2 regions of the Pseudarthrobacter sp. MOO14 genome follow, and region 1 is predicted to be linked to the other one. Evidence: predicted binding sites of a transcription regulator. Region 1 holds the regulator's gene; the other holds the start of a gene.

Region 1 (11,165 bases):
CTCACCGTCCTCGTAGGAAGGGACCCAGTGGTGCTGCTTGGCCAGGGCCCAGACGGCCGGGCGGCGGACCACGAAGGTGAAGTCTGCCCCCGGGTCCAGGACCAGGAGTTCGGCACCCTCCGCGACGGCAGAGAGCGCGGCGCGGGCCGCGTACACGGCAACCGGCCGGGCCTCGGGGTGCCAGGCGGAGAGCGCGGCTGAAGAGGTGAATGCCGGGAGCGCCGTCCGGCCGTCGGCGGCCTTCAGCGTGACCAGGGCCATGTCCGCCTGCTTGTCGGCGTGCAGCCCGTGGTCCGTCTCCGCTTCCTCAGCAAGCTGCGCCACGATGGGGATGAAGACCCGGGCCGTTGCCAGCGCCGCCACCACCCCGGCCTCGCTGCCGCTCCCCTGCCGGAGCGCCGCAACAGCGGTGAGGTAGCCGGCGTCGGCCGTGCCGTCGTCGTCTTCGAAGTTGTGGATCTTGCCGTCTGCGCCGGCTAGGCTGCGCCCGGCCCATGGCCGGCCCGCGGAGTCCGCCGGCCCGCCGGCCCCGGCAAGGGCTGCGGCGATATGTCCTGGCAGATGGCGGGCTGGGGGATGTCCCGGTTCCTGGGCGCTGGGCATTGGCTGGACCTTCCGGGCGCCTAGCGCCGGCCGGCGACGTCGAGGGCTTCGGGCAGCGTGAAGGCCCCGGCGTACAGGGCCTTGCCCACGATGGCGCCTTCCACGCCCAGCGGCACCAGCGAGCGGAGGACCTTGAGGTCATCGAGGCTGGAGATGCCGCCGGAGGCGACCACGGGTTTGCCGGTCTTCTCCACCATCTGGCGCAGGAGTTCAACGTTGGGTCCCTGCAGGGTGCCGTCCTTGGTCACGTCGGTCACCACATAGCGGGAGCACCCGGCCTCCTCGAGGCGGCCCAGCACGTCCCAGAGGTCCCCGCCTTCCTTGGTCCAGCCCCGGCCGGCCAGGGTGGTGCCCCGGACGTCAAGGCCGACGGCGATCTTGTCGCCGAAGCGTTCGATGGCCCGCGCGGTCCACTCCGGATTCTCCAGCGCAGCGGTGCCCAGGTTGACCCGGGCCACGCCCAGGTCCAGGGCCGCTTCGAGGGTCTCGTCGTCGCGCAGGCCGCCGGAAAGCTCCACCTTGATGTCCAGGCGGCCCACCACGTCGCGGAGCAGGTCCGCGTTGGAACCGCGCCCGAACGCCGCATCCAGGTCCACCAGGTGCACCCACTCGGCCCCCTGTTGCTGCCAGTTCAGTGCCGCGTCCAAGGGCGTGCCGTAGCTGGTTTCGCTGCCGGCCTCCCCCTGGACCAGCCGGACGGCCTGCCCGTTGACGACATCGACGGCAGGCAGCAGTTCAAGGACCGGCAGGTCATGTGCGGTGGTCATACTCATCCTCAGTGTTGGTTCTTCGGGACAGGGGCTGGGGCGCCGACGCCGGCATGGTCGCCGGCGGCCGGCGGGGTCAGCTGGCGGGCAGCGTGAGCAAATAGGCGGCCAGCAGCGACATGGCGGCCAGGACGTAGAAGGACACCTGCGTCCAGAGCGGCTTGTGCTGCTGACGGAACGAGATGCCGCCGCCAATCAGGATGCCGGCGAGGCCCATAAGAAGTACGGACCACATCTAGGCGCCACTGCCGGCTTCGGCCGGGGAGGTGCCATGGGCGGCGTCGCCGGTGGCGGGCTTGCAGAGGCCTTCCACCCAGTTGCGCAGGAGCCGGGCGCCGGCGTCGCCGGACTTTTCGGGGTGGAACTGCGTCGCGCAGAGCGGCCCGTTCTCCACGGCGGCAATGAAGGGGCCGCCGTGCTCGGACCAGGTGACCAGCGGTGGCGCCATCCGCGGCTGGATCACCTCAAAGTTCCACTCCTGCACGCCGTAGGAATGCACGAAGTAGAACCGTTCATTTTCGACGCCGGCGAACAGCTTGGATCCCTCGGGCACCTTGACGGTGTTCCAGCCCATGTGCGGGACAACTTCGGCGCGCAATGCCTCCACCTTGCCAGGCCATTCACCGATGCCCTCGGCTTCCGTGCCATGTTCCACGCCGGCCTCGAAGAGGACCTGCAAACCCACGCAGATGCCCAGCACGGGGCGTCCTCCTGCGACGCGCCTGCCGATGAGGCGGATGCCGTCCACGGCCTTGAGTTCGCGCATCACGGTCTCGAATGCGCCGACGCCGGGGACCACCAGGCCGTCGGCGTTGAGCACATCGTCCGGTTTGGCGCTGAGGATCACTTCCGCACCGGCGCGCTCCAGGGCGCGCACGGCCGAGCGGACGTTCCCGGACCCGTAGTCGAGCACCGTCACCGTCGGCTTGCCCTCGGGCGACGGGAGCTTCTGTGAGGCGGTGGGATCGATGATCGCTCCGTCCTTGAGGACCTGCCCGCTCACAGCGCACCCTTGGTGGAGGGGATGCCTTCAACCCGGGGATCGGGTTCGACGGCGGCGCGGAGCGCGCGGGCGAAGGCCTTGAACTGCGCCTCCACGATGTGGTGCGGGTCCCGGCCGGCCAGGACGTTCATGTGCAGGCAGATGCCGGCGTGCAGCGTGATGGCCTCAAAGACGTGGCGGGTCAGGGAGCCGGTGAAGTGGCCGCCTATCAAGTGGTACTCCTGGCCAGCGGGCTCGCCGCCGTGGACCAGGTAGGGACGGCCGGAGACGTCCACCACCGCGTTGGCGAGGGCTTCGTCCAGCGGCACGGTGGCCTCGCCAAACCTGCGGATCCCGGCTTTGTTTCCCAACGCGGTCCGCAGGACCTCGCCGAACGTGATGGCGACATCCTCCACGGTGTGGTGGACGTCGATGTGGGTGTCGCCGGTGGCTTTGACGGTCATGTCGATCAGCGAGTGCTTGCACAGGGCGGTCAGCATGTGGTCGTAGAACGGCACCGAGGTGTCGATGTTGGACACACCCGTTCCGTCGAGGTTGATCTCCACGAGGACGGAGGACTCGCTGGTGGCGCGCTCCATGCGGGCGGTCCGGGCCGCAGCAGTATTCGAACCGGTTGAACTCATGGTGAAGGATCCTTAGTGGGAGAAGGAGTGGTTCAGGGCGCCCAGCGCCGCTGTATCAAGTCTAGGCGGGAAGCGCGGCGTGGCCCGCAAGGATGCGCTCCAGGGACGTGAGGAAGGCTGTGGTTTCCGGCTCGGTACCGGCCGTGACCCGCAGGTGCCCGGGAATTCCCACGTCGCGGATCAGCACGCCCGCGTCCAGCAGTTCCTGCCAGACCTGGTGCGGGTTCTCCAGGCCGCCGAAGAACACGTAGTTGGAGTCGGACGCGGCGGGCTTGAGGCCCATCCTGGTCAGCTCAGCCACAATGCGGTCGCGCTGCTGCTTGATGTCCTGCACATCGGCCATGAGCGCTTCGCGGTGCTGCAGGGCTGCCAAGGCGGTTGCCTGGGTGATCGCGGACAGGTGGTACGGAAGGCGCACCAGCCGCAGGGCATCGGTGACCTCCGGGGCCGCGGCCATGTAGCCGAGGCGTGCGCCGGCGAGTGCGAAGGCCTTGCTCATGGTGCGGGAGACAATCAGCCGCTCCCTGCCGGGCAACAGGGTCAGGGCGCTGGGCGTGCCGTCGTGGGCGAATTCGTGGTACGCCTCGTCCACGATGACGATGGTCTGGCTTGGAGCACCGGCCTCGTAGACAGCCTCGACGACGTCCAGTCCCAGGCCGGTGCCGGTGGGATTGTTCGGCGAGCAGAGGAACACGATGTTCGGCTGCAGCTCCCTGACCTGCCGGGCAGCGGATTCTGCGCTGAGGTCGTAGCCCTCGGCCCGGACACCGGTGATGTATTCGGTGTCGGTGCCGCTCGCCAGCAGCGGGTACATGGAGTACGTGGGCGGGAAGCCCAGGGCGGTGCGGCCCGGGCCGCCGAACGCCTGGAGGATTTGCTGCAGGACCTCGTTGGAGCCGTTGGCGGCCCACAGGTTGGTTTCGTCGAGGCCGTGGCCAAGGTATTCGGCCAGGGCCTTGCGGAGCTCGGTGAACTCCCGGTCCGGGTAGCGGTTCAGGCCGGCGGCGGCCTCCGTCACGGCGGCGCTGATGGCGGCACGCACGTCCGCCGGGACGCCATGGGTGTTCTCGTTGACGTTCAGGAGAATGGGGACGTCCAGTTGGGGCGCCCCGTAGGGAGTCAGCCCGCGAAGGTTGCTGCGGAGGGGTAGCCGGTTCAGGCGTTCTAGCTGGTCGTTCACCTGAACAGTTTAGTTGCCGTGGCAACTACCGGAAAATATGACACTTTTGGCCTGCCTCGGAGACGCCCGGACGAAGAGCTGGCGGCAGCCTCCGGGGGACGCGCACCCGCAGTCACCAGGCCGCGGCGCCAGGCTACCGCTCCGCGGTACCCGCTCAAGAAGGGGTCAGCGGCTGGGGACGAAGAGCTGCTGCCCGGGCAGGACCGCGCCGGCGGAGAGGTTGTTGAGCTGGACGATGTCGGCCACGACGTCCCGTGCATCCCGATTCGGGGCCACGGCACCGGCGATGGACCACAGGGACTGGCCGGGCTGGACCGTGACTGTCACCGTGGGCGTCACGGCGAGGTCCGCGGCGGAATCGGAGGCCTTGGCCGGGGAGTGGAAAAGTCCCGCCAAGGAGAGCAGCAGGACCGCGAGGAGAATCAGCGGCACTCCCACCAGGACGATCCGCCCCCGCCGGGTCAACCGAAGCGGCGCCGGTGATGGCGCAGTTCCGGCACTTATCCGCCGGCTGCCGGACGAGTGGCGCTCCCCGGCCAGGAACTCCGGACGGGATATGTGGGAAAAAGTTAAAGCTGACATGAACTGAGCCCTCCTGGACCTGCCGTGCTGCCCGGGTGTCCGCCGCTGCCGTCCTGCCTGCCGTGCCGGAATACCAATCTCTTCCGGCCAGGTCTTCGAACAGGCCATGCAGTGGTTAGAACACATATTCGAACTTTGCTTACTAAGTTTTAGCACCTATCAACGAACAATGTCGAGACTCGCTAGAACAAATGTTTGAAAAAGCAATGTGGCTGGCCTAGCTTGGAAACCAAGAACAACCACCACTGAAGTTGAACAGCAGGGTCTGACAATGACAGCGGTGACCCTTCACGCAACGCCGGCCAACGGCGTGGGGCGGAAGATCCGGCGGCAAGCGAAAGGCATTGGCGAACATGGCAGCAGCAGCCGCCGGGGGCAGGACGGCCCCGCAACCAAAGAGGACTCCGAAGGGGCTTACCCCGCGGCAGAAGAAGATCCTCGAGACCATCCAGCGGTCCGTCAATGACAACGGCTACCCGCCCTCAATGCGCGAGATCGGCGACACGGTGGGCCTTGCGAGCTTGTCCAGCGTGACCCATCAGCTGTCCCAGCTGGAGAAGCTGGGCTACCTCCGGCGCGACCCGAAGCGGCCGCGGGCCATGGAGGTGCTCATGCCCCTCACGCTTGACGGCGGCGGCGGGAAGCCGATTGCCGCCTCAGCGCCGCAGACACCCGGCGCCACCGTAACGGAGCTGCCTACCGCGCTGGACACCGCCATGGTTCCGCTCGTGGGCCGGATTGCCGCCGGCGGTCCCATCCTCGCCGAGCAGCTCGTTGAGGATGTCATGCCGCTCCCCCGCCAACTTGTGGGCCAGGGTGAACTGTTCATGCTCAAAGTGGCCGGGGACTCCATGGTGGACGCCGCCATCTGCGACGGAGACTGGGTCGTGGTGCGCCGCCAGGCGGACGCCGTCAACGGTGACATCGTCGCTGCCCTGCTCGATGACGAAGCAACCGTCAAGACCTTCCGCCAGCGGGACGGCCACACCTGGCTGCTCCCGCAGAACACGCAGTACGAACCCATCCTGGGCGACCACGCGACCATCATGGGCAAAGTGGTTTCGGTGCTGCGGTCCCTCTGACACCGCCTGTCACCTCCGGCCGCGGCAGGCCTCTATCCAGAGGCCTCCGCGCCGAGCCTGGTGAGTGCGGCCAGCGCCTTGCTGCGGTCCGTGGTGGACCAGAAAGGCGGCAGCGCGGCCCGCAGGAAGCCCGCATAACGTTCGGTTGCCAGCCGCGAATCCAGCACCGCCACCACTCCTTTGTCGCCGGTTGACCGGATCAGCCGCCCGGCGCCCTGCGCCAGCCGGATGGCCGCGTGGGTAGCCGACACCGACATGAAACCGTTGCCACCGGCCTGGGCCACGGCCCGCGACCGAGCTGTCATGAGGGGATCGTCCGGCCTGGGGAAGGGAATCCGGTCGATCACCACGAGCCGGCACGACCCGCCCGGAACGTCCACCCCCTGCCACAGGGACATAGTCCCGAAGAGGCAGGTATCCGGTTCGTCCGCGAACTGCTTGACCAGGGCGGTCATGGTTGACTCGCCCTGGCAGAGCACGGTCATATCGAGCTTGGGCCGCAGGGCATCGGCGGCCTCCTCCGCAGCCCGACGCGAGGAAAAGAGGCAAAGGGCCCCGCCACCGGATGCTTTGATGAGCGCCTCGAGCTCCTCCAGGGCTTCCGGCGAAACACCCCGTCCGGGTTTGGGCAGGTGTCCCGCCACGTAGAGGATGCCCTGTTTGGGGTAGTCGAAGGGTGAGCCGACATCCACCCCCGTCCAGCTGGGTGCTCCGTCGCCTATCAGTCCCAGCCCGCCAGCTGCCGGTTCGAACGCGGACCCGATGGCCAGGGTGGCAGAGGTCAGCACAACAGTGTGGCCGGCGAAGAGTCCTTCCCTCAGCCGCCCGGCAACGGACAGCGGCGCGATGTTGACCAGCACCGGCGCATTCTCGTCAGGCTGGGAGTAACCCTGGCCGGGGTCGAAGGTGCTCGCGCGCGAGAACCAGACCACTTCGCGGTTCTCCCGGGCAGCCAGCAGCCGTTCGCATAATTCAAGGATCAGCATGAGGCGGGACCGGGCGAGCTGCCGCCCGCCGTCGGCCGTGGTGTTGCTGTCCCCCTTGGAATCGGACAGCGCCGCGCGGCAGGCCTCACGCAGCTGGTCCACGCAGTCCAGCTGTTCGTCGTTCAGGCCGTTGGGCAGCAGGCCGTTCGGGGCCCCGGCGAGGGCCAGCTCAAGGTTGGCGGCCGCAGCGTTCAGGGCGTCAACGGTGATGGCCGTGTGTTTGCGGGCACCTGATGCGGCGGCGTGCACCATGGCGACGGACAACTGCCCGGAGACGGCCCCGGTGACGCGGTCCTGCAGTTCATGCGCCTCGTCCACTACCACGACGTCATATTCGGGCAGCACGGCGAGCCCCTCGAAGGCGCTGACGGCGAGCATGGCGTGGTTGGTCACCACGACGTCTGCCTCGGCCGCGTCCTGCCGCGCCAGTTCACTGAAGCACTCAGCGGCCATGGGACATTTTTGCGCCCCCAGGCATTCCATGGAGGTCACGGACACCTGCCGCCATGCACGGTCGGTCACGCCGGGAAGGAGCTCGTCACGGTCGCCGGTGGCCGTTTTTTCGGCCCACTCCCGCAGCCGCACCACTTCCTTGCCCAGCTGGGAGGCGGGACCGCCCACAGATGCGGCGAAGTGCGGCACGCTGGTGTCCTCGCCCAGGGAGAACAGCTGGCCCTCCGAAGGCTCTTCGGAAGGGAACCCGCCCTCCACCTTGTGGCGGCAGACGTAGTTGGACCGCCCCTTGACCAGGGCCACTTTGACGGGCCGATCCAGGGCCGGGGTGATGTTCTTCAGGAGGCGGGGCAGGTCCCTGCCCACGATCTGGGTTTGCAGGGCCAGCGTGGCCGTGGACACCAGGGCGGGCTTATTGCTTTCCAACGCGTGGGCAATGAGCGGTACCAGGTAGGCCAGGGACTTGCCGGTCCCGGTGCCGGCCTGGACCAGGAGATGGTTGCCCGAACTGATGGCCCGGGCCACCTGGCGGGCCATTTCGTGTTGTCCGGTGCGGCTTTGTCCGCCCATGCCGGCGACGGCGCGGTCGAGCAGTTCAAGGACGAACTGCTCGCCGGCCGCCTGCGCAGCTTCCCCGGCCGCGAGGTCAGTCATTGAGGGCGAATGGTTCCAGCTCGGATGCCAGGCCCTCGCGGACCATCACCACGGCCCTGGTACCTTCCTCAACGTGGTCGAGGTGGATGATTTCGGCGTCGGATTCGTGCAGCTTGCTGAGCAGGTCGCCCCGGTCGTACGGAATGAGCAGTTCAAGCTTCACGCTGGGCCTCGGGATGGCGTCGCTGATGGCCTTCAGCAGCTCGGCAATACCCTCACCCGTCCGGGCCGAGACCACCACATGGCGTGGTTCGCGCTGCTTCAGCCGCTCAATCACGAAGGGATCGGCGGCATCGGCCTTGTTCAGCACGATGATCTCAGGCACCTTGCGGGCGTCAACTTCGCTGAAGACCTTCCGGACCGCGGCGATCTGGCCCTCGGGATCGGGGTGCGAGGCGTCCACCACGTGCAGGATCAGGTCCGAATCGGCCACCTCTTCGAGGGTGGAGCGGAAGGCCTCCACCAGCTGGGTGGGCAGCGAGCGGACGAAGCCCACGGTGTCGGCCAGGGTGTAACCCAGGCCGTCAGCGGTTTCGGCCTTGCGGACGGTGGGATCCAGGGTGGCGAACAAGGCGTTCTCCACCAGGACGCCGGCGTCGGTGAGCCTGTTGAGCAGGGAGGATTTCCCCGCGTTGGTGTACCCGGCAATGGCCACCGACGGTACCTCGTTACGACGGCGGTTGGCCCGCTTGGTTTCCCGCGCCGGCTTCATCGCGGCGATCTCGCGCCGAAGCTTGGCCATGCGCGTACGGATCCGGCGCCGGTCCAGTTCGATCTTGGTTTCACCGGGGCCGCGCGAGCCCATGCCGGCGGCGGCGCCACCCACTTGGCCGCCTGCCTGGCGGGACATCGATTCGCCCCAGCCGCGGAGTCGGGGAAGCAGGTATTCCAGCTGTGCCAGCTCCACTTGGGCCTTGCCCTCGCGGCTCTTGGCGTGCTGGGCGAAGATGTCCAGGATCAGGGCCGTACGGTCGATCACCTTGACCTTGACGATGTCTTCGAGGCCACGACGCTGCGAGGGTGCGAGCTCGGCGTCCACCACCACGGTGTCCGCACCGGTGGACATGACGATGTCCTTCAGTTCGAGCGCCTTGCCCGAGCCCAGGAACGTTCCGGGATCCGGCTTGGCCCTCCGCTGTACCAGCCCGTCGAGGACCTCGGAGCCGGCCGTCTCGGCGAGGGCGGCAAGCTCGCGCAGCGAATTCTCGGCGTCGGCCAGTGTTCCGTCGGACCAGAGCCCTGCCAGGACCACGCGTTCCAGGCGGAGCTGGCGGTATTCGACCTCGGTGACGTCTTCGAGTTCGGTGGACAACCCTGCCCTGCGGCGCAGGGCCCTGCGTTCCTCGAGGTCCTGCTGGTCGCCGTCGTACGTTGAATGTTCTTCGTCGAGGCGGGATATGGCCTGGGCCTTGCCGAGCACAGCTTTTCCGGTGCCGCTGCCGTCGCCGCTGGGCGTGCTGACTTTCCGGGCCGGTACGTCCTTGGCGAGGATCCGGTCGATGACAGCCTGGATTTCCTCGGGACTCATGTCCTGGGCGGCTGGATCGGACCCGGTGTTTGGCTGGCTGGTCATGGTCTCCTTTGAAGATTCGGCATTTCCAGAATAGTGCCGATTAGTTGGAAGGTGGGAAGAATTCGCGCTGGGCTGACGGCCTGCGGTCATGCAGTCCTCCTGATGGTGGGGCCGCCGGCGGCGGTGCCGGGGCCGGGATGCCGCGTTGCAGGGGCGGCTGGGCGGGCGAGGCCGGAGAATTGCAGGAAGCGCAGCGGAAGGCTGACGTTCGAGTACTGTCCGGCGGCCGGGCCTGGACGGAATGGTCCGGTCCGGTGCACAAGCGGAAGGCATGGGAACCTGCGTCGCTGTGGGACGGGCTGCCTCTGCTGGGCAGCGGCAGGAACGGGCGGGGCCCGTACCGGCTACTCGAAGATCAAGAACATGCCCATTAGCCTAACAGAGGGGCGCAGGCACAGTTTCCCATTACGCTGCAGGGGGAACTACTCTGGCCAGTTATGGAGTCCGCTCACTATTTCAGCACGTCCCCCGCCGGGCCCTTTACCCGCAAGCCCCTCACCGTGGAACTGGCCGGCGGAACGCGCAGGCTCCAGACCTCCTCGGGCATTTTCAGCCCGGACGGCATCGACAAGGGCACTGCAGTACTTCTGGCGGAGGTCCCTGCGCCGAACCCCCACGGCAACCTGTTGGACATTGGTTGCGGCTGGGGGCCGGTGGCCCTCACCATGGCTCTGCTGGCGCCCCAGTCAAGGGTCTACGCGGTGGACGTCAACGAACGGTGCATCACCCTGACCAACGAGAATGCCGAGGCGCTGGGCCTGTCCAATGTCGTTGCCAGCACGCCTGAGGCCGTAGACCCCGAAGTGCGTTTCGACACCATTTGGTCCAATCCGCCCATCAGGATCGGCAAGGAAGAACTGCATGCCCTGCTGAAGCTGTGGCTCCCCCGCCTGGCTGAGGGCGGGACGGCGTGGCTCGTGGTCCAGAAGAACCTGGGCTCGGACTCGCTGCAGCGCTGGCTGGCCGCCGAACTGGACAGCTCCTTCACCGTGACGCGCGAATCGACCGCCAAGTCCTTCCGGATCCTGAAGGTCAGGAAAGCGTCCCGCTCGCCACAATGACCGCCGGACCGCTGAGCTCAACATGCTCGTGGCCGCCGGGTCCGGCGAAGAACTTGACGCCTACAACCCCTCCGGGAACATGGACGCGCCAGACGTCGGGAGCCTCGGCACCTGCCCAGTGCCGGATGGCGACGGCGGCCGCGCAGGCGCCCGTGCCGCAGGATTGCGTCTCCCCCACACCGCGTTCATGCACACGCATGGTCACCGATCCGACGCCGTCGTGCACAAGGGGCTCAGCCGGAACGACGAACTCCACGTTGGTTCCGTTTGCCGGGACGGGATCGACTTTCGGCGCGGTGAAAAGCCGGGTGCCGGCCAGCTCGGACAGCTCGGCGAGGGCCACCACGGTGTGCGGGTTCCCCATGCTCACGGACAAGGCCGGCCGGGGAACCTCCAGCCCGTCGGCAGCGACGAGGGAATCCATGGCCTTGGCACTGGCTTCGCCGGGAAAGATGAACTCCCAGGGGCCCATGTCCACCGCGTAGTCGTTCCCGGTACGGACCACGGTCTTGACCCCGCCGCGCGTCCCGATGGCAAGTGAACCGCCGTCGGGCAGGTCGATCAGCCCCTCGGTGCGCAGGAAGTGGACGAACACCCG
Region 2 (11,165 bases), on a different replicon from region 1:
TCCGAAGGACAGCAGCAAAAAACGTCGTAGACACAACAGGTGATGACGGGCCGGAGCTCTGCGACGGACCGGCAGCACCCAACAGCCGGCCGCGCCAGCGGACGCCCCTTTCGATGCGAGCCCTGCGAGCATGCATCTTCCCCGGCCCGGTGTCCCGCTTAGTCCGCGGCCGCCACGGCTTGCCGCGTGCACCAGGTGATCCGCGGCCCCGGATTGGCGGAATGGCGGTCCGCCGCCGGCGACCAGGCACTCAAGCCAGGCACTGGCGGCGGACCGCCCCGCGCGTCTGAACCTGAAAAGGGAAATCGGGGCACTCCCCTGCTCATGGGAAGTATTCGAGCAGGTGAGTGCCCGTCCCTGTTAGGCCGCTTCGCGTTCCAGTCCGAAGAGCTTTCGTGCGAGTTTGATCAGGTGCTCAGGAACATTGCCTTCGTCCCCGTCGTGGGTCTCGCCCAGGACTACGACGTTCCCGCAGTACACGTCTGCGAGCATGCCGGTTTTTTCAAGGACCAGCAGCCCGGCCCGGCGGTTCGGCGGGAGGTTCAGGATTTTTCCTTCCTCGTTCAGGTAGAAGTGCCAGTCATCGCCGCTCACGGCTTCGATGTTCCCGGCCACGAGGGTTTGCAGGTTCTCCAGTCTGGCGTCAATGGTTTCGACCCGGACCGGTTCGTTCGGATCGGCGGGGATGATCAGGGCGGTGCAGGTGCTCATTGGGTCTGTCCTCTCAGATGATGTGTCGTGGGGGTGCGGTGCCCCGCCGTTCAGGGGCGGGGCACCGGCTGGTGATGGGGTTAGGCTGCATCGGAGAGGTTGCAGGGCATCCGGTAGCGGCTGGGCAGTTCGGCGGCGGCTTCGGGCAAGTCTTCCGGGCCTTGGGCCTGTCCGTTCCTCCAGTGGAAGAACGCCTGTTCGCTGATCGCGGTCCAGAACCTGGCTTTTGTCCTGAACCAGTACGTGCGAACGTCGCCCTCGCAATAGGTGGCCATGCCGAACAGGTTGCCGATCTCGTCCGCGGTGCGGATCCCGGCGACCATGACGTACGGCCACTGGCCAAGGTCCCAGCCGTCACAGCCCCAGCTGGGGATCACGGACCAGCCGTGTTCACTGATGACGTCCATCCAGTCGTACCCGTCGTTCATGTGGTAATCGACCAGCACGGGAACATCGTGGATGGTCTCCCCTGTGTCGGTGGTGGTCACGGTCTTGGTGATGATGGCGTTCATTTTGGTGGTGCTCCTTCTTGTCCGAGAAGTGGGTGGGTGGGGCGGTTCGTGGTGACCGGCCAGCTCCCCTTCTCCCCCCGTTGTTTTTTGCCTGCTGGCAAGCTTGCTTGCTCGGTGCCCGAACCGGCCCGTCTACCCATCGGGCAAGAGCCGAAAAATCTTGCGGGACAGTCGCGCCAGCGGCGGTCCCTGGCCTAAGAATTTTCGGCTCGCAGGCCCCCGGAGGGGGCTAGACGGGTTGGATCGGGTACCTAGAATCCGAAGGACAGCAGCAAAAGACGTCGTAGACACAACAGGTGATGACGGGCCGGAGCTCTGCGACGGACCGGCAACACCCAACAGCCAGCCGCGCCAGCGGACGCCCCTTTCGATGCGAGCCCTGCGAGCATGCACCATCAGTTACCGCTGTGATGACCCGTGTGGCATGCTCGAAGGTGTAAGCAGCAGGATGTTTACAGCCCAGGGCAGAGGGGCCCCTTCCCCACCGGTCGCGGCCCCCTGCTTTGCCCTGGACGGTCACTGGAGTGGTTGATAGGGAGGCAAGGCCGATGGGTGTGTGGAGCTGGTTCGCCCCTCGGCGCAAGCCCGTAACGGGCGCTGGTCGCCCTGCCCTGGCAGCGGCCGTTGCCCCGGTGGAACGGGAGCCGTTGACGGCTGCGCGGGTGGCAGATCTGAACGCGGCGTGGGTCGAAGTCGCCGAGGCCGCGGAAGAGTCACCTGTCACCGGTTTTCATGCCTGTTCACGGGGCGGGAAGCCCTGGCAGGAAGATCCGGCAGCTGTGCGGGCCGTGGCGGCCCTGCTCCGCCGCGTTGACGCGGACGACGCCGCTACCGAAGGCCCTGCAGCCACGTAAGTACCGGCACGGACGTTCGTGCTGGTTTCTCCTTTAGGCTGGGCCCATGGCCGAGTTCCTGCCGCCGGCACTGCAACCGCCGGTCGCGGTTGCCCTGGCCAAACTCGTCAAATCCTTTCCCGGCCCCAACGCACTGCCCGGCGGCCTATGGGCGGAACCCAAGTGGGACGGTTTCCGCACTACGGCTTTTCATGACGGCGGCACGGTGACGCTCTGGTCCAGACAGGGCAAAGAACTCACAAAAGTCCTGCCAGACCTGGCTGCGGCCATCGCTGACCAGGTGCCACCCGGCGTAATCCTGGATGGCGAAGCCATCATCTGGAACCGGGACCGGCTGGACTTCGACGCGCTGCAGCAGCGCATGGTCACCTCCAAGGCCGCGCTGCCGGCCCTGACCAACGAGCTGCCCGCATCGTTCGTGGCCTTCGACGTGCTCGCCGTCGCCGGGCACGACACCCGGGCCCTGCCGTTCACCGGACGCCGGCAGCTGCTCGAAGAACTCGCCCGGGACTGGGCACCGCCGCTGAACCTCTCCCCCATCACCCGGAACATGGGCCAGGCGAAAACCTGGCTGCGGGATCTTCCCGCGACAGGAATCGAAGGTCTCGTCTTCAAAGGCGACCAGCCCTACGAGGCCGCCAGGATCTGGCTGAAGCTCAAGCACAAAGACGTCTGGGACATCGTGTGCGCCGCCGTGATCGGGTCCGTGTCCCAGCCGCAGGCCCTCATCGCCGGCCTGCCCGTTGGCGGCGAACTGAAGATCGTCGGCCGGTCAACCGTCCTCTCCACCAAGGTCGGCCGTGAACTGGGCCGGCACCTCCGTCCTGCCGGTCCCGGCCACCCGTGGCCCGAAGAGATCAGCGAGTCCTCCCTGAACAGATTCAGCAAGGACAAAGGCCCCGTGCGGCTGACCCTGGTCGAACCGGTCGTAGTCGAGGTCACCGCCGACGTCGCCTGGTCCGGCACATCCTTCCGACACCCCATTAGCTACCGGCGCCCCAGGCCGGAGCTGGATCCCGCCGAGGTCGGTCTTCCCCCGGAACTGCACCACCGGCACCGCTGACCGCGCGAAGACAGAAGCCCGCGGGAACATGATGCAATCACCCTCCAGCGGTCCCGCATCCAATGCAACATGGTCAGGAAAACCGAATGTCAGAGCGGGCGCGTACACTAAATTTCGAAAGTATGTTCGAATAAAGGTGTGTTGTGAGCGTGATTGTCGGTCCCCGCGTGGTAGAGGCGGGGGTGTCGTTGTTGTCGGTACTGGTCTCCCCAGTGCCGGTCGCTGCGGGGTTCCCGTCGCCGGCGCAGGACTACTTCGACGGCCGGATCGACCTGAACGAGCACCTTATTAAAGACGTCACCAGCACGTACGTGGTCCGGGTGACCGGGGAGTCCATGGAGGGTGCCGGCATCAGTGATGGGGACGAGCTGATCGTCAACCGGGCACTGGAACCCAAGGACGGATCTGTGGTTGTCGCCGTCCTGGACGGGGAACTAACCATCAAACGTCTGCGCATCACGCCGACAGGGGTGGTGCTGCAGGCCGAAAACCCGGCCTACCCCGACATTGAGGTGCCAGCCCTCAGCGACCTCGTGATCTGGGGTACCGCCGTAAGGTGCCTGCATTATGTCTAGAGGCCGGGATGTCTAAGCCGGCGGTCATGCGGCGGATGCCGCAAATCGCGCACGTGGACGTCAACTGCTTCTACGCCTCCGCCGAGCGCGCGTTCAACCCCTCTCTTGAGCGGCGCCCGGTGATCGTACTCTCGAACAACGACGGCTGCGCCGTCACCCGCTCCCCCGAGGCCAAAGCCCTGGGCATCGCCATGGGCGAGCCCTGGTTCAAGCTCGCCCCACGCGCCAAGGAATGGGGCCTGGTCGCGCTCTCAAGCAACTACGAGCTCTACGGAGACATCAGCGCCCGGGTGATGGAACTACTCGGCCGCTACTCGGCCTGGCTCGAGGTGTACAGCATCGACGAAGCCTTCCTCGGCGTCAAAGGCACCCCGACAGAGCTCGCCGAGATGGGCCGGTCGATCAAGGCCACGGTCCGGCGGAACGTCGGCGTGCCCGTCTGCGTCGGAATCGGCCCGACCAAGACCCTCGCGAAGCTGGCCAACAAGTGGGCCAAGAACAACAAGACCTTCGCCGGGGTCTGCCACTGGGACTCCATCCCCCAGGACGTACGCCAGGGCCTACTCGACCGGCTGTCCGTCGAGGAAGTGTGGGGCATCGCCGGCCGGCTCACGCGCCGGCTCAACGTCATGGGCATCTTCACCATCGCCGACCCCACCCAAGCCGACCCGGTCATGATCCGCGACAAATTCAACGTCGTCGTGATGCGCACCGTCCTGGAACTGCAGGGCACCCCCTGCATCCCAATGGAAGAAGAACGCATCGGCCGGGACCAACTCATCTTCTCCCGCTCATTCGCCAAACCCATCACCACCACGGCCGGGATCCGGCAGGTCATGAGCGTCTACGGACAGCAAGCCTCCGCCCGACTGGCCAAACACGGGCTGCAGGCCAAAGTCCTCACCGCATTCGCAGGGACCTCACACTTCAACCCCAACGACACCTCCTACCCCTCCGTCTGCATCCCGCTGCCAATGCCCACCGCCGACCCCGTCATCCTCACCAAAGCCGCCCACGCCCTCCTCCCCCGGATCGTCGAAGGCATCAGGTATGCCAAGGCGGGGATCATGGTCACCGACCTCCGCCCCACCGGCAACCAAAAACCCCTCGAACTGTTCGAGAACCGGCACGAGGAACGCCACATCGGCCCCCTCCTCGAAGACGTCACCCGCCGCTACGGCCGCGGCTCCATCGGCCTCGGCTACGGCGGGATCCGCGGCGGACCGGACTGGACCATGAAACGCGACATGCTCTCGCCCAGATACACCACCCACTGGGACGAACTCCCCCTCGTCAAAGCCGCCTAACCACCCGACCCAGCAAAACCAGAAAGAACACCACCAGCGATGACCATCACCCCCGAAGCACCCACACTCAGCATCCCCGTCGATGTCCGCTTCACCCCCGCCGGCACTCCCCTCGCCGTCCGCTACGACGGCCGGATCTGGGCCGTTGATCCCACCCTCGACAGCGCCCACTGGTATACCAGAGACGCCTGGTGGGAAACCCGCCAAACCATCCCCGTCGGCATCGGCAACGTCGTCGACATCGAACACTGGCAAGTCCAGGTCCGCCTGACCTCGACCTCGGCACTTCAAACGTTCGAACTGCGCCGCGACCCATTGTCGGACCAGTGGCTGCTCGAAGCCATCACCGATGAGGGCGCGGCCGCGGCATAGCCCGCCCGGGCGCCGGAACGGACTACCGGGCCGTTGCCCACAGCCGGGGGCAACTCTTTATGGGTTACCAAACGCTACGACTCCTAAGGGCTATACCCCAACGCGCTCCTAAATCCCGCCCGTGGATAACCCGAATTGACCACAACCATGGACAACTCAAAGATCACCTCGAGCGACAGGAAGTCCAGCTCTAAGAGCGTTTGGGCTGCAGCCAAGTTCCATAGACGACACGGCGGCGCCTACGCGACAGGAATTCGGCAGCCGGCCGCATACGAGTGATGGCTTCAGGGTTTCTCAGAACATGGAGGCTTACTTCGAAGTCCCAGGCTTCCTGCTGGTTCCGGTCTAGGGTGAAGGGAAACACGGGTTCCTTTGAGGCGTTCGGAGGATCAAATAGCGATGCGATGCCGCCTCCGCCGTGAGAGGCCGGAATCATTTGTACAGGGGAATTCTTGCGCTCGATCTGCCAATAAGCAGAGAGAACCAGTGTGGCATGGTTTCCGGTATTGGAAATTTCCACACTGAACGAGCTTTTATCCGTTTCTGCCGTTCCCAATCCGCCCAACCATTGTCTTCCGTTGACGGTGACGACGGCCCGGTCCCAACGCCAGGTCCGCCAAGCCACGAGAAGTGCCAGTAAGAACGCTGCCGTAGAAACAATCTCTGAATACCCCATCAGACAATTATTGCTGGCTTAGCATAAGTCGCTGTCTTCGAGCGCAATTCAAATGTGGCAAGACCATAGGGCTAACGCATATTGGTGCTACCGGTTCGACAAGCTCGCAGCCGGGCGACCAACAGGCAGCCCAGCATCAGGACACTGATGCGGGTACGGATGCCCTGTAGCTGTGGCTCTGCATGTATTGCGACAAGGGTTTTGCCGTGAAGCGCTCGTGGGGTTGGCGTTGCAGGGCGTTGATCTTGTAAGCCGTGGGCTCGTCTTTCCACTCCTGCACAATCAAGGGAAGTGCCGCAATGATGGCAGCACTCTGGAGTGCGATCGCCGTGACTCCCCTGACCCCCTGGGGAGTCTGCTTCATGCCTATCCAGTGGAGCTCGTTATCAAAGAGGCTGCGTGTCTCGTCCGCCTCTTGAAGGTGCCGTAGGTCATGCGTGATGATTGCGTTCATTCCCAGTTCCCGGAGTCTAGGAAAGAGACGCAAGTCCTTTTCGCCTTCTAGGTCCAAGTCCTGGGTGGTCACGAAATCGTGCCAGGGGAACATCGTCCGTAGATGCTGGCTGACCTGAACCACAAAGTTCTCGTCCATGAAAAACTTCATCCCGCATCACGCACCATATGGTCGAACATGATGGCATCGCGGGCGGCGTCTGGTGAAACGGTGGGATAGAAGTGGGCAATGTTTTCGACGGTGATGGTTTCACCATCCACAATGCTTGCCACTGCGTCGAAGGCGATTCGAGTTTCGCGAATGGTAGGCCAGCCGCCCATCCGGCTGACGTTAACCTCGAGGTAAGGCATAGGGTGCTGGAAAGGAACGACCACGTCCCCGTGCATGTTCTTGAACGATGAAAAAATCTCTTGGAATGTGAACAGCCGCAGCTGCCCTGGCTGTCCAACGAGTTCGATCAGATTTCCAGCGTCATCTTTGAGAATCACACTACGAGCATCGGCACCGAAGGTGTAGGCAGAAAGGTGCTCGTCGTAGGAGAGTCTCCGCAGGACGGAGAAAGCAAGACGGATGCGCTGCAGGGAAAGCTTGGCCCGAAGAAAGGCTATGGCGCGTAAGGCCATCAGGTCTCGGTAGGAATATTGAAGCACTCCGCCTTCTGCTGTTGGCAGCTCAGGTTCAAAGACACCCTCTCGCCTCCAGCGCCTCAGCTGGGAGACAGTCGTCCCGGTCAGGACAGCCGCCATGCGCACGTCGAAAGCCATTATTTCCCCCTCTTATAGTCATTTTGCACCGTTATCGGTAAGGGCAATCGTTGGCTCGCCGATATAGGCCCCGGGGCAAGCGTCGCCTGCGGCCGGCGAGGCCCCCTGCACTCCTGCCCTCGGCGCGGTTAGTACCGTTAGGGGCGACTAAGCTGAAGCGCCGCCAATCCCTGGACGTGGTGTGCGCGGCCGTTATCGGTCCGATGGACCGGCCACAGTACGTCGTGGCCGGTCTGCCCGTGGAACCGCCAGCTAAGGATTGTTTGCCGCTCCATGGTGTTGCCGCTGAAAGCTGCTCGGGACCTAGGCCCATACCTGGGGCCGCCACAAGGCCCACACCCATGGCCGGAGACAATCACGGAAACCACCTGAACAGATTCAGCAAGGACAAAATCCGTAACCCTGTCATTGATAGAGCCCTTGCTGGTAGAAATTTCCGCTGACGTCGCCTGGACGGGCAACGCCTTCCGTCATGCATTCCGGTACCTGCGGCGCCGACCGGATCTGTCGACGGAGCGTGTGCAGCTGCCGGTTCGGTAACCGCTGCAACCGCAGTTCGAGCCTGTCTGCACGTAAGCGAAACCGGCCGCACACATGGGAGCTAGATCCTCCGACCGCCGGAGTTTCTAGTCAACCACTGGGCGTCGTACCCAGTAGAAAGGCGGAAACGCCATGGTGCTGCCCGTAATTCTGATCATCGCTGCGCTGGGACTTTGGTGGCTCATCGTGCCCCTTGTTCACCGCTTCGGCTTGAACATCACCACGCCCGTGGGGCTGCTCGTCTGCACCCTCACGGCTACCATCGCCGCGCTTCTGGCAGGAGGCCTATCCGCCCTGACGAACGCGCTGTAGCAGGGGCAAAACCGCTGCGGGGTCTGCGTATGGCAGACGCCGCAGCGGGTCTCACAGTCCAGCGTTGGCATGTGCCAGGACGCGGCACCAAGCGAGCTATCGAACTGGACGGGCCCCTAGGGGGTCGGTGATCCGCCCCCCTTTCCTACTCCGAGGCATCGGCAACCTGCTGGCGTTGAGGACATGGCTCCAAGGGTCCCGTCCTGCCTCTAACTGCCCGAAGCCAGGTGCGCTTGACAGGTACCAAGCGAAAATATATTTGTGAACTCACATTGCAGTTGACTAGTCCGTGAATTCGCCTTAAGCTGTTTACATCATCAGATAGCCCACCGAAGGGGGCCTTCTTACAGCGAAAGGTACAAAATGACTAGAAAGCACAGCCCACAGAGGCCGTCCAGAATGAATTGCCAGCGCGGTCGAACCCTGTATGTCATTGATGTAGAAAACATGGCGGGCAGCTGTGAACTCAGTGCAGTAGATGTTGCGAAGATACGCACCCGCATCCATATGACCGTTGAACCGCGAAGTGGCGACCACACGGTGATTGGCGCCAGCCATTTCAACGCCGCAGCCGCCTACTTCGGCTGGTCCGGCACAGTGCAGCGACTCGCTCGCAGCGGAAAAGATGGCGCCGACATGGCGCTACTCGATGCCATAAGCGACGTCTCCTGGATTGCTGACCACTATGACCGCATTGTGTTGGCGTCGGGAGACCACGCCTTCGCGTATGCAGTTGCTGCCCTCAAAGCCGAGGGCGTACAGGTCATCGTTATCCGGCCCGACGCGGGGTTCTCAAATAGGATGCGGCTGGTCGCAGGCCCTGACCTCATGCTGCTCAAATCACCCGCCCCCACCAACGTCATCAATCTGTTCCGCACAAACAAGAAGGCTGCATGAGCGCCCCCAAGAGCACCCTCACACTCTCCGCCAGCGACGTTGCTCAACTAGCAAGCGTAGGTCGCTCCACTGTCAGTAACTGGCGCCAACGCCATGAGGACTTCCCCAAACCCGTCGCCGGCAGTGCGGCAAGTCCACGCTTTGACGCAGCGGAAATCCGTGCCTGGCTAAATGCCAACGGCAAAGAGATTAAGGACCTGTCGTTCGACCGCACAATTTCGAGCGCCATGGACCTCTGGCGCGGTATTGCGCCTCCTGAAGAACTGGGCGGGCTTGCCAGCGCCCTCATCATCTGGCGGTACGTCTCGGACCCCGACTCCCCTGGTTTCGAAGACACACTGCCCGTGGAAACTTGGTGGCCGAACCTGCGTGAAGCTGGATCCGAAGGCGACCTCATCGGCCGGATCCAGCACGGGATGCATTTTTATGAGGCTTCCCACCCGAAGCGCCAACCTCTCTTTGAGGCAGTCGCCGGTAGCGGAATGAGCAATGGGCTGTTCCAAGAGATGGAGAGGCGCTCGGGGCTACTCACCCGGTTCTTAGACGCCCTCAGTAGCTTCGAGGCCACCCGTATAGGGGAAGCCTTCATCTCCTTCCAAGACCACTTGACCTATTCTGCCCGCCGCGGCTACGACGAGCACGCCACCAGCCCTGCCCTCGTGAACCTAGTAGCAAAGGTGGGAAAAACCATTCCTGGCCCGGTGCACGATCCAGTAGCCGGCTCCGGACGCATGCTGCTAGCCGTCGGCAGCCAGGGCAAGAGCCGTACCGCGCTGACTGGCCAAGACATCAGCGTCGCAGCCTGCGTGCAGGCGAACCAGCGAGCCTTGGTCACTGCCCGCGAGAACGTGAGAGTGCGACCTGGAGACGTCTTCCAAAACGACCTTTTCGAACCAGGACTCGCGCAGGTCGTGGTCATGGATCCCCCCTACAATGCCTCCTACCATCAACACGAACGTCTTTACTTGGATCCGCGTCTGCCCTATGGAACCCCACCAAAGTCGAGCATGGATACTGCATGGCTTCAGCTTGCGCTGTGGTACCTCGGCACCCAGGGGCGCGCTTTCGTCCTACAGCCGGCGGGCAGCGCCTTCCAGGGCGGGCCAGCCGGCCGGATCCGAGCTGCCATGCTGCAGCACAGGACCGTCGAGGCAGTCGTCGCGCTGCCCGGCGGACTCGCCACTCAGACGCAAATCCCCCTGAACCTATGGGTCCTGGCGCGCCCTAATGAAACGACCGACCCGGAGCGGGTATTGCTAATTGACCTGCGTCACAGCAAAGACGTAAATGCCGATGCCGTTGCCGATGCACTCCAAGGTTGGCGCGACAGTCGCTTGGTGCCGACTAAGCTGCCGGCCGGAGCTTTCACCATCGCCGAGATTCTCGCAGACGACGCGAACCTTACGCCGCAGCGGTGGCTTTCTTCCACGGAGACGGCGCCGGCTGTGGAAGAAGTACGCGCCAACGTTGAGGAGCTCCATCGAGCAGTGATGCAGACGAAACCGCTGGAAAGACTCAGTGCGTCCTCCTTTGTTGCTGCTGCACAGGCTCCGAAGCTGATCTCGGTTTCCGACCTCCTGAAGGCTGGAAGTGTGATGGTCCTCAAGGCCAACGAGCGCGTCCGCGAGACTGACTACAGCAGCGAGGGCACGCCAGTAGTTACTGGTCGATGGATTCGCGGCGAAGAGGAATCAAGGCGCATTAACCTGAGCATCCTCGAAGGTGCTCATGTCATCACCCGGCCCGGCAATATTCTCGTCCAAAACATGGGCGGACTAGCAGCACGCATGGACTCTGAAGGCGGGCGCGCGCTACTTAGTTCGAGTTTCCAACTCCTCCGACTGACAAGCGATTCCGTGATCCGACCGCAGTTCGTCGCCGAGTTCCTGGCGACATCCAGCAACCAAGCGCAGGCAACAGGTAGCGGGATCCAACGTATCCGTCTTCAGGACATCAAGATTCCACTGCTGACGCTGGAGGAACAGGACAAGGTTCTGGGACGGCTCGCGGAAATACGCCACCTCCACGCGGCGGCCCACGCCGTCCTCAACGCCGCCACCAATACCCGCCAGAATCTTGTCGAAGCAATTGCCGCTGGAACCGTCCGAATCACGTGATGCCGACCACC

What was found. Region 1 encodes LexA, which represses DNA repair genes until DNA is damaged. Its sites were predicted from a motif close to TCGAACANNTGTTCGA; they were not measured.
Region 2: a site for LexA is predicted at 3,255-3,270, ahead of AC4EEV_RS20240 (LexA family protein). Genes of this name have one in related genera too.

The regions. Positions count from the first base shown of each region.
Region 1 covers NZ_CM177849.1:4,016,369-4,027,533, reverse strand. The annotation lists gene AC4EEV_RS18560 (SseB family protein) at 1-603, opposite strand, end outside; gene priA (bifunctional 1-(5-phosphoribosyl)-5-((5-phosphoribosylamino)methylideneamino)imidazole-4-carboxamide isomerase/phosphoribosylanthranilate isomerase PriA) at 624-1,370, opposite strand; gene AC4EEV_RS18550 (hypothetical protein) at 1,447-1,605, opposite strand; gene hisH (imidazole glycerol phosphate synthase subunit HisH) at 1,606-2,373, opposite strand; gene hisB (imidazoleglycerol-phosphate dehydratase HisB) at 2,370-2,996, opposite strand; gene AC4EEV_RS18535 (histidinol-phosphate transaminase) at 3,058-4,176, opposite strand; gene AC4EEV_RS18530 (LysM peptidoglycan-binding domain-containing protein) at 4,342-4,758, opposite strand; gene lexA (transcriptional repressor LexA) at 5,112-5,840, shown strand; gene AC4EEV_RS18520 (ATP-dependent DNA helicase) at 5,873-7,933, opposite strand; gene hflX (GTPase HflX) at 7,926-9,506, opposite strand; gene AC4EEV_RS18510 (class I SAM-dependent methyltransferase) at 9,944-10,567, shown strand; gene dapF (diaminopimelate epimerase) at 10,539-11,165, opposite strand, start outside.
Region 2 covers NZ_JBZCRY010000002.1:3,602-14,766, reverse strand. The annotation lists gene AC4EEV_RS20260 (DUF3846 domain-containing protein) at 361-711, opposite strand; gene AC4EEV_RS20255 (hypothetical protein) at 792-1,223, opposite strand; gene AC4EEV_RS20250 (hypothetical protein) at 1,886-2,077, shown strand; gene AC4EEV_RS20245 (ATP-dependent DNA ligase) at 2,124-3,140, shown strand; gene AC4EEV_RS20240 (LexA family protein) at 3,284-3,715, shown strand; gene AC4EEV_RS20235 (Y-family DNA polymerase) at 3,724-5,022, shown strand; gene AC4EEV_RS20230 (hypothetical protein) at 5,062-5,394, shown strand; gene AC4EEV_RS20225 (hypothetical protein) at 5,585-6,070, opposite strand; gene AC4EEV_RS20220 (hypothetical protein) at 6,207-6,662, opposite strand; gene AC4EEV_RS20215 (MerR family transcriptional regulator) at 6,671-7,288, opposite strand; gene AC4EEV_RS20210 (hypothetical protein) at 7,964-8,140, shown strand; gene AC4EEV_RS20205 (NYN domain-containing protein) at 8,540-9,037, shown strand; gene AC4EEV_RS20200 (N-6 DNA methylase) at 9,034-11,154, shown strand.